One region of the Streptomyces sp. NPDC006365 genome, then DNA from elsewhere that is predicted to be linked to it. Evidence: riboswitches for the same ligand, from Rfam matches in the RefSeq annotation. Region 1 holds a riboswitch; the other holds the start of a gene.
The links. Region 1 has a riboswitch for thiamine pyrophosphate ahead of ACFYO0_RS04690 (hypothetical protein). Riboswitches for the same ligand answer to the same signal wherever they lie in the genome.

Region 2: another riboswitch for thiamine pyrophosphate. It lies ahead of thiC (phosphomethylpyrimidine synthase ThiC); the one in region 1 lies ahead of ACFYO0_RS04690 (hypothetical protein).

Annotation. Positions count from the first base shown of each region.
Region 1 covers NZ_JBIAHS010000001.1:1,008,156-1,012,502, reverse strand. The annotation lists gene ACFYO0_RS04695 (FtsX-like permease family protein) at 1-1,825, shown strand, start outside; TPP riboswitch at 2,152-2,324, shown strand; gene ACFYO0_RS04690 (hypothetical protein) at 2,373-2,588, shown strand; gene ACFYO0_RS04685 (hypothetical protein) at 2,585-2,824, shown strand; gene ACFYO0_RS04680 (beta-1,6-galactanase) at 2,865-4,337, opposite strand.
Region 2 covers NZ_JBIAHS010000004.1:387,778-392,124, reverse strand. The annotation lists gene thiC (phosphomethylpyrimidine synthase ThiC) at 1-1,759, opposite strand, end outside; TPP riboswitch at 1,752-1,908, opposite strand; gene ACFYO0_RS15015 (YibE/F family protein) at 1,981-3,411, shown strand; gene ACFYO0_RS15010 (SsgA family sporulation/cell division regulator) at 3,442-3,882, opposite strand; gene ACFYO0_RS15005 (IclR family transcriptional regulator) at 3,982-4,347, opposite strand, start outside.

The sequences.
Region 1 (4,347 bases):
CATCGTGGGGTATGCCTTCACCTTGAGTCGGTCGGCCGACGCCTGGGTCCCGCCCGGTCAGATCGCGAGCCTGCGTCCAGCCGCCACGCAGATGCTCTTCCGGTTCGAGGAGTCCTCGACGGAGGGAGGGATCCGCTCGGGCTTGTCCGCCGTCACCGCCGATCTGCCGCCGGACTCGCTGACGGCCTCGCAGTCGTACCTCACCGTCAAGCGCCAGATCGGCAGTTCGGCCCGGGCCTACGCCCCGTACCTGATGACCTTCGGCATCCTGGGGATCCTGGTGGCGGTGCTGATCGTCGGCAACGTGGTGAGCGGCGCGGTCATCTCCGGCTTCCGGCACATCGGGATACTCAAGGCCATCGGCTTCACGCCTGGCCAAGTGGTCGCCGTCTACCTCGCGATGGTGTCCGTCCCGGCGGTCGTCGGGTGCGTACTCGGCACCGTCATCGGCAATGTCCTGGCCCGGCCCCTGCTGGAGTTCGCCTTCACGGGTCCCGACGCGGGCGTGCTGCGCGACAGCGTCGGTGGTGTCCCGACCTGGGTGAACGCCGTCGCCCTGTTGGGTCTGCCGTCCGTCGTCGTTCTCGCCGCGCTCATTCCCGCGTTGCGCGCGCACCGGATGTCAGCGGCGCGGGCGATCAGCGCGGGAAGCGCGCAGCGCACCGGCCGGGCGTTGCGGATCCAGCGCCGGCTGGCGGGCAGCGGACTGCCGCGCTCGGTCAGCCTGGGTCTGGGCCTGCCGTTCGCCCGCCCGGGCCGCAGCGCGCTCACACTCGCGGCCGTGGTCCTCGGGGTGACCACCGTGACGTTCGCGACGGGCCTGGCCACGACGATGACCCGGTTCGGGAGCGTGGGCGAAGACGCCCACCAAGTCGTGGTGTACACCGGCAGCTTCAAGGACGGCCGGGCAATCGATCCGGAGCATGGGGACCGGGAACTCGAGTCACTCCTGCGCTCCCTGCCCGGCGCGAGCGAGGTAACCGCCCGGGGGTACGTCGACGCGCGCGCTGCCGGGTACCCGCGAGGGGTGGATGTCGAAGGCCGGCGGGGGGACCGGCCCGCCATGGGCGACGTACTCGTCGAGGGACGGTGGATGCGCGACACGGACGAGATCGTCGCCCCGACGCCGTTCCTGCGCGAGCGCGGCCTGAAGGTCGGCGACAGCATGCTCCTGGAGAAGGGCGACCGTCGGGAACGCGTGACGGTCGTCGGCGAGGCGTTCGGCGGCAATGCCCGTAATGTGTACGCGAGTTGGGCAACGATGACCGCGCTGGCGCCGCAAGAGAAAGCCATCGCCTATCACGTCAAGCTCGCTCAAGGCACGGACACGGACGCCTACATGTCCGCGGCTCGGGCCGCCGATCCCGGGGTCAGCCCGACGGCGAACGGTCCGAACGCCGTGACCCGGACCATCGTCGGCTCGGCGTCGATCCTCACCCTCATGCTGGCCGCGGTCGCGTCCCTCGGCGTCTTCAACACCGTCGTGCTCAACACCCGCGAGCGCCGCCGCGACCTGGGGATGCTCAAGTCCATCGGCATGACGCCACGCCAGGTGACGATGATGATGGTGTCCTCCATGGCGGCCCTGGGCGTGGCCGGCGGCCTGCTCGGCATCCCCCTCGGCATCGCCGGTCACCACTTGATCGTCCCGGAGATGGCCGAAGCGGTGGACCTCGCCCTCCCCGCGTACATGACGGACGTCTGGCAGCCCCTCTCCCTCACCGCCCTGGCCTTCGCGGGCGTCGTGATCACCGGCCTGGGTGCCTTCGTCCCGTCCCGCAGGGCGGCCCGGCTCACGATCGCGGAGGTACTCCACAACGAGTGACGTAGTGACGCAGAGAAGTAGGAGGCGTCCGCGACGGCGCACGGCAACCGGCCCGCGACACGGTGAACGGCGACAGGAAGCGGTCCCAGTCCACGTCGGCAGCAGACCGCGCCGGGCGAGGAGCTCCGCATTCCGGCCTCGGCACCGCCTACCCACCCTGGCGGCATGTGGCGAGCCGGCCGTCGCGGTCCACTCCGGCACCCACCTGCCCCTGCGCCCGTACGCGGCGACTGCGTGGCCGTGGGCTCCGGGCGCGAGGAGTGCGGGAAAATCTTGATTTGGGGGGGTTACGTATGCTATCGACCGCGTTAAACTAAAAGTGCCTACGGGACGAGCGAGGGAGTTCGACGGGAGTAGCCGACTTCGGCGGAAAGCTTCGGCTTCCGCTCGGGCCGACTGCGACTGTCGGGCTGAGAGGCTGGAAGGTCGAGAGACTGGACGGCGACCCCTGGAACCTGATCCGGACAATGCCGGCGCAGGGAGCCCGTCTCGTAGGTTTTTTGTGTGCCCTGCGCCCGCGGACAGTTGCCGCACTACGGTGCGATCCATGGATGTCACCGTGGGGGCCGCAGCCCGCGAGGACGACAGCCCGACAGATGAGTCCCTGCGCATCGCGATGGCGGTCGACCGGCCGCCGATCCGGACGGTGCTCGAGGTGATCTCGCCCGGACAGGTCGGCGAACTTCGCGCCAATCTGGACGCCACGGCGGAACGAGCGGCCGTACACCACCCTGGCCGGCCGCCTGGTCGCTCGCGGTCGTGAATCCGACGCCCGAATCCCGTACGCAGATCATGCGCGGCCTCGTTGGCCACCTCGCCGTCCACGGCTACCGGATTCATGTGCAGTGCAGTGCAGGTCGGTGGGTTCTGCTGCTCGGAGACGCCCTTGAGGGAGTTGACCAGCTCGGTCACGGCCCCCGTAGGCGCGAGATCGCGCTCGTCCGCGCGACCAGTGGCGATTCCGGGGGCGAGCACACGCTGACGGCGCCGGCCACGTGACCGGGCGCGGCGCCTCAGGCGCCGCTCGTCAGTCGGCGCCTCACACCACCACGCCATCCACCTGAAGCGTTTGCACCGCACCCGCGCCGAACGGCACTCGCAGCAGCTTGCCGCTGAGGTACGTGTCCGCGCGCTCCGTGTAGAGGTCGCCACCGCCTGCGGTGACCGTGTTCCAGCGGCGGACCAGACCGCCCGTGCCGCCGGTCACCGTGCCGAAGCGGGAGAGGTCGAAGGTCAGGGTCTGGGCCGCGCCGGTGTTGACGGCCACGATGACCAGGCGTCGAGCCGCCGTGTCCAGGGCGGCCACCGCGTAGCCGACGCCCGTGTCGAGGATCGTCATGCCGGGGCGAATGTGACGGCTGAACTGTGCCATCACGTAGTACTTCGTCTGGACGGCGCCGGCCTGGAGCGTGTTCTCGTCGTAGTGGATCATCGCCCAGCCGGCGGACGGGTCCATCACCTGCCAGTAGCACCAGGCCGTGGGGTGCAGCCAGCGGAAGTCCAGGCACAGGTTGCTCGCCATGGTGAGGCCGGTGCCGTCGCTGTCGCCGTACTCGGAGTTCCACAGCTGCTTGCGCGCCGTGGTCACGACGTCGGTGTAGAGGAGGTCGCGTCGGCCGCCGGAGCCCTGGTAGCCGTGCACGTTGACGCGGCCGACCAGCGCCTTGGTCGACGAGCTGAACGAGTTCCATGTCGTGCGCGCCAGGTCGTAGCTGGTCTCGTCGGAGGCCGAGATCCGCGTACCGGTCAGTCCGCGCTTGTCGAGTTCGCTGCGCAGAAGCGGGAGGACGGCCGACTGGACGGTGGCGTCCATGTGGCAGCCCTCCTGCCGTCCGGTGGCCGTCCACCAGTTGGACGAGGGCTCGTTGAACGGGTCGACGGTCGCGAAGTTCACGCCCCAGTTGTTCTTCGCGTACAGGGCGGTGGCGGCCAGGTGGGAGGCGTGCTGGCGGTAGTTCCAGGACTGGAGGTTGTTGCCGCCGCCGGCGGCGCCCGAGGGGTTGTGGTTGAGGCACATCCACCACATCGGGGAGTTGGCGAACAGCTCGCTGACCGCGCCCCGTGCGGTCGCCTTGACGAGCGCGGCGCGCTGGGGGGCGTCAGCGGACCACTTCCAGGCGGAGGACGTCGGGTCCTCGTTGTTCCAGTCCTGCCAGAAGCCCTCGATCTGCTTGAAGCGGGGGATGTTGGGCGACGCCACCATGCTTTCGCCCTCCACGCTGTTCCAACTGCACGCGCCGAGGTTGTAGCGGGCGATGTTCAGGCCCAGACCCGGCAGCGTACGGCCGTTGTAGGCGACGGACTTGGTGGTGAAGAAGGCGTCGGCGAAGTCGTCGCGCGCCCCGAACACGTTGGCCCACCAGGCCAGGGAGGTACCCCAGCCGTCCCAACGTCCGTACGTCGTACCGGGGTTGACCGCGATGGTCGCGTCGGCCCGGGCAGTGCCCGTCGCCAGGGCACTACCGAGGAACGTACCGCCCGCCGCAGCCAGTAGTGACCTGCGTCTGATCATGAAGAAGCCC
Region 2 (4,347 bases), on a different contig from region 1:
GCATCCCCTCAGCGACTTCCTCGGCCGTCGCCCCCGCAGCAGCCGTACCGCCGAACTGCTCTGTGATGCTGTGGCTGATCTTCATCGAGCAGAACTTCGGCCCGCACATCGAGCAGAAGTGGGCCGTCTTGGCGGGCTCTGCCGGGAGGGTTTCGTCATGGAACTCTCGGGCCGTGTCGGGGTCGAGGGCCAGGTTGAACTGGTCCTCCCAGCGGAACTCGAAGCGAGCATCGGACAGCGCGTCGTCCCATTCCTGTGCACCTGGGTGCCCCTTGGCGAGGTCGGCTGCGTGGGCGGCGATCTTGTAGGTGATGACGCCGGTCTTGACGTCGTCACGGTTGGGCAGGCCCAAGTGTTCCTTGGGCGTGACGTAGCAGAGCATGGCCGTGCCCCACCAGGCGATCATCGCGGCACCGATGCCGGAGGTGATGTGGTCGTACGCCGGCGCGACGTCCGTCGTCAGCGGGCCGAGCGTATAGAACGGAGCTTCATCGCAGATCTCCTGCTGAAGGTCGATGTTCTCCTTGATCTTGTGCATCGGGACATGTCCCGGGCCCTCGATCATGGTCTGTACGTTGAAACGCTTGGCGATCGTGTTGAGTTCCCCGAGCGTCCTCAACTCCGCGAACTGGGCCTCGTCGTTGGCGTCCGCGATCGAGCCGGGCCGCAGCCCGTCGCCGAGCGAGTACGTGACGTCGTAGGCGGCCAGGATCTCGCACAGCTCTTCGAAGTTCTCGTAGAGGAACGACTCCTTGTGATGCGCCAGGCACCAGGCCGCCATGATCGAGCCGCCACGCGAGACGATGCCGGTCTTGCGGTTCGCGGTGAGCGGTACGTACGGCAGGCGCACGCCCGCGTGGACGGTCATGTAGTCCACGCCCTGCTCGGCCTGCTCGATGACCGTGTCCTTGTAGATCTCCCAGGTCAACTCCTCGGCACGGCCGTCGACCTTCTCCAACGCCTGATAGAGCGGCACCGTGCCGATGGGGACGGGGGAGTTGCGCAGCACCCACTCCCGGGTGGTGTGGATGTTCCGGCCGGTGGACAGGTCCATGACCGTGTCGGCACCCCAACGGGTCGCCCAGGTCATCTTCTCGACCTCCTCCTCGATGGAGGAAGTCACCGCCGAATTACCGATGTTGGCGTTGACCTTCACCAGGAACCGCTTGCCGATGATCATCGGCTCGATCTCCGGGTGGTTGACGTTTGCAGGCAGCACGGCCCGCCCCGCGGCGATCTCCTCACGTACGACCTCGGGGTCGACGTTCTCGCGGACTGCCACGAACTCCATTTCCGGTGTGATCTCGCCACGTCGTGCGTACGCGAGTTGTGTGACGGCCGTACTGCCTGTGCCCCGGCGCGGCTGGCGCGGACGTCCTGGGAAGACGGCGTCCAGGTTGCGCAGTCCGCCACGCGGCGAGGTGTGCTTGATCCCGTCGTCCTCGGGGCGGATGGGACGGCCCGCATACTCCTCTGTGTCGCCGCGGGCGATGATCCAGTTCTCGCGCAGCGGCGTCAGGCCCCTGCGGACATCGGTGTCGATGGCTGGATCGGTGTACGGGCCGGAGGTGTCGTACAGGGTGACTGACTGCCCGTTGGTGAGGTGGACCTGGCGGACCGGCACCCGTAGATCGGGGCGCGAGCCCTCGACATATGCCTTGTGCCAGCCGATGGATTTCCCGGCCTCGCCGTTCCCGGACGAGGCTGAGTCCTCGTCCGTCTCCTTGGAGGCAGGCGTGCGTACGTCCTTGTTGGTCATGAGACCTACTCCCTACGCCGGCATTACCCGGTAACAGGTTCAGCGGTCGACGCAGCGGTTTCCGTACGGCGATGTTCCACGTGAAACATCGCTGGGACGGAGGTCAGCGCCCTCTCAGCCCGGTGCTCCGAGCTCCCGCGTGTGCAAAAGGTCCCTCCACGCTAGCGTCATAGTGGGCGCGCTGAACAGTGGGCCCCTTCCGTTCTTGCGATGATCGGTCGGTGACTACAACGCATCAGCCCCCGCTTCCCCCCTCCGAGCCGCCGCACGGGCCCGGCCCCGGCGACAACCACGGCTCTGGTGACGGTCATGGTCACAGCCATGCGCATAGCCATGGCCATGGCCCTCCAGCCCCCGTGTCCAAACACTTGCGCAAGGTCATCGCCGCGGTGCTGATTCCCTTCGCCACGGCAGTCGTCGTAGGCCTGGCCGTGCTGTGGCCCGGCGGCGCCCCACCCCACGAACGCACCGGCGTCGGCTTCGACCGGCAGACGCAAGAGGCCACGGTGACCAAGGTCGACGAGGTGGACTGCAAGTCCGTCAACGCCTCCGGGGGCACCCCGACCGGCGACACCTCGACCGCGGAGGGCTCGTCCGCTCAGCAGCAGGCGACCGGCACCTGCAAGAAGGCGACGGTCCGGGTCGACACCGGCAAGGACAAGGGCCGTACCTTCACGGAGATCGTCCAGCCGGACTCGTCTCGGCAGCTGAGCCAGGGGCAGGATGTGATCGTGGCGTACGCGCCCGACGCTCCCAAGGACCTCCAGTACTCGGTCACCGACGTGAACCGAAGGCTCCCGCTGGCGCTGCTCGCCGGAATCTTCGCGCTCGCCGTGGTCGTGGTGGGCCGGATGCGCGGTGTCATGGCGCTGATCTCGCTGGCCGTCAGCTTCCTCCTCCTGACGTTCTTTATCCTGCCTGCGATCCTGCAGGGCTCGAACCCCTTGGTCGTGGCGGTCGTCGGGGCGAGCGCGATCATGCTGATCGCGCTCTACGCCTGCCATGGACTGTCCGCCCGAACATCGGTCGCGGTGCTCGGAACACTGCTCTCGCTGCTGCTGATCGGGGTGCTCGGCTCACTGTTCATCGGCTGGTCCGCACTCACTGGCAACACGGATGACAACACCGGTCTGATCCATGGCCTGTATCCGAGCATCGACATGAGCGGTCTGCTGCTCGCGGGCGTCATCATCGGTTCGCTCGGTGTGCTCGACGATGTGACGGTGACACAGACGTCGGCGGTCTGGGAGCTGCACGCGGCCAATCCGTCGATGGGCCGACGCGGGTTGTACCGGGCGGGCATCCGTATCGGCCGGGACCACATCGCGTCCGTCGTCAACACGCTCGTCCTCGCGTATGCGGGCGCCGCGCTGCCCCTGTTGCTGCTGTTCTCGATCGCTCAGAGCAGCGTGGGGACGGTGGCCAACAGTGAGCTGGTCGCTGAGGAGATCGTGCGTACACTCGTCGGCTCGATCGGCCTGGTCGCCTCCGTACCGGTCACTACGGCCCTGGCCGCTCTGGTGGTCTCAGCGGACCGCCCCGGATCCGGATCTGAGACGCAGACGCCTACGCAGGCACAGCCTCCGGAGCAGACCCAGGCGGGCGTCAGGACGCCGGTACTCGGGGGGAGGGGCCGCCGCCGCAAGCGCTGAAGCGTTACGGCACCCTGAGCACCGTACGATTCAGCCCGCACTCTGTTCCTCCGCCAGGATGCGGTCCAGGGCCTCGTCGAGATGTGTGTCGAAGTCGGCAAGGGAGTGCTCCTGGCCGAGTGGCACCAGCTTGTCCGTGCGGTCGAGGAACGCCACGAGCGGCACCGCTCCGCAGCGGAACAGCGCCTGGTCGGCGCCCACTTGGAGCCGGATCAGCACATCGCCGAACCCCTCGGAGCCGGCGGGCGCAATGTGCACATCGCCGACCCCACACGGCCGCCCCACCCCATCGATCAGCAGCTCCCGGCCAAAGGCCCAGGTCACCGGGGCATCACCGGGCAGGTGGAAGGTCAGACGCACGGCATAGGGATCACAGGTCGCGTATCGAAGCTCCACCGGAATACGGAAGGAGAGCTCCTCCGAGACGAGAAAGCTCATCATGATCTCTGCCTGTACTACTGACTCGCGCATCGCCTACCCCGCCGTCTGCCGTCGACTGGCCAGGAACCATCCACCTGACACTGCTGGCATCTTGCTGAACGTACACACCAGATCACAAGGAGTGATTTTTCAGATGCTGATAGAGACGGCGAGCGTCCCTGGCAGCCTGCCGATCTCCTTCTGCAACTGCCGTGCCGCGGGCAGCAGTCGGTCCGCCTGGTGAGCGGGCAGTGAGATGGCCATTGAGCCGACCGTGGTGCCCGCGGTGATCGGGATCGCGGCGCAGACTGTCCCCAACGCGTATTCCTGACGCTCGATCACGGGCTTCATGCATCTGGTCCCTTCGAGACGCCGCAACAGAAGGTGATCGTCACGCACCGTGTACGGAGTGATCGATTGCACGGGATATCGGTCGAGGTGGTCGCGACGGGCCTCCTCGTCGAGCTGGGACAGCAGGCACTGACCGATTGCGTGGGCGTGTCCGGTCTCGCGGAA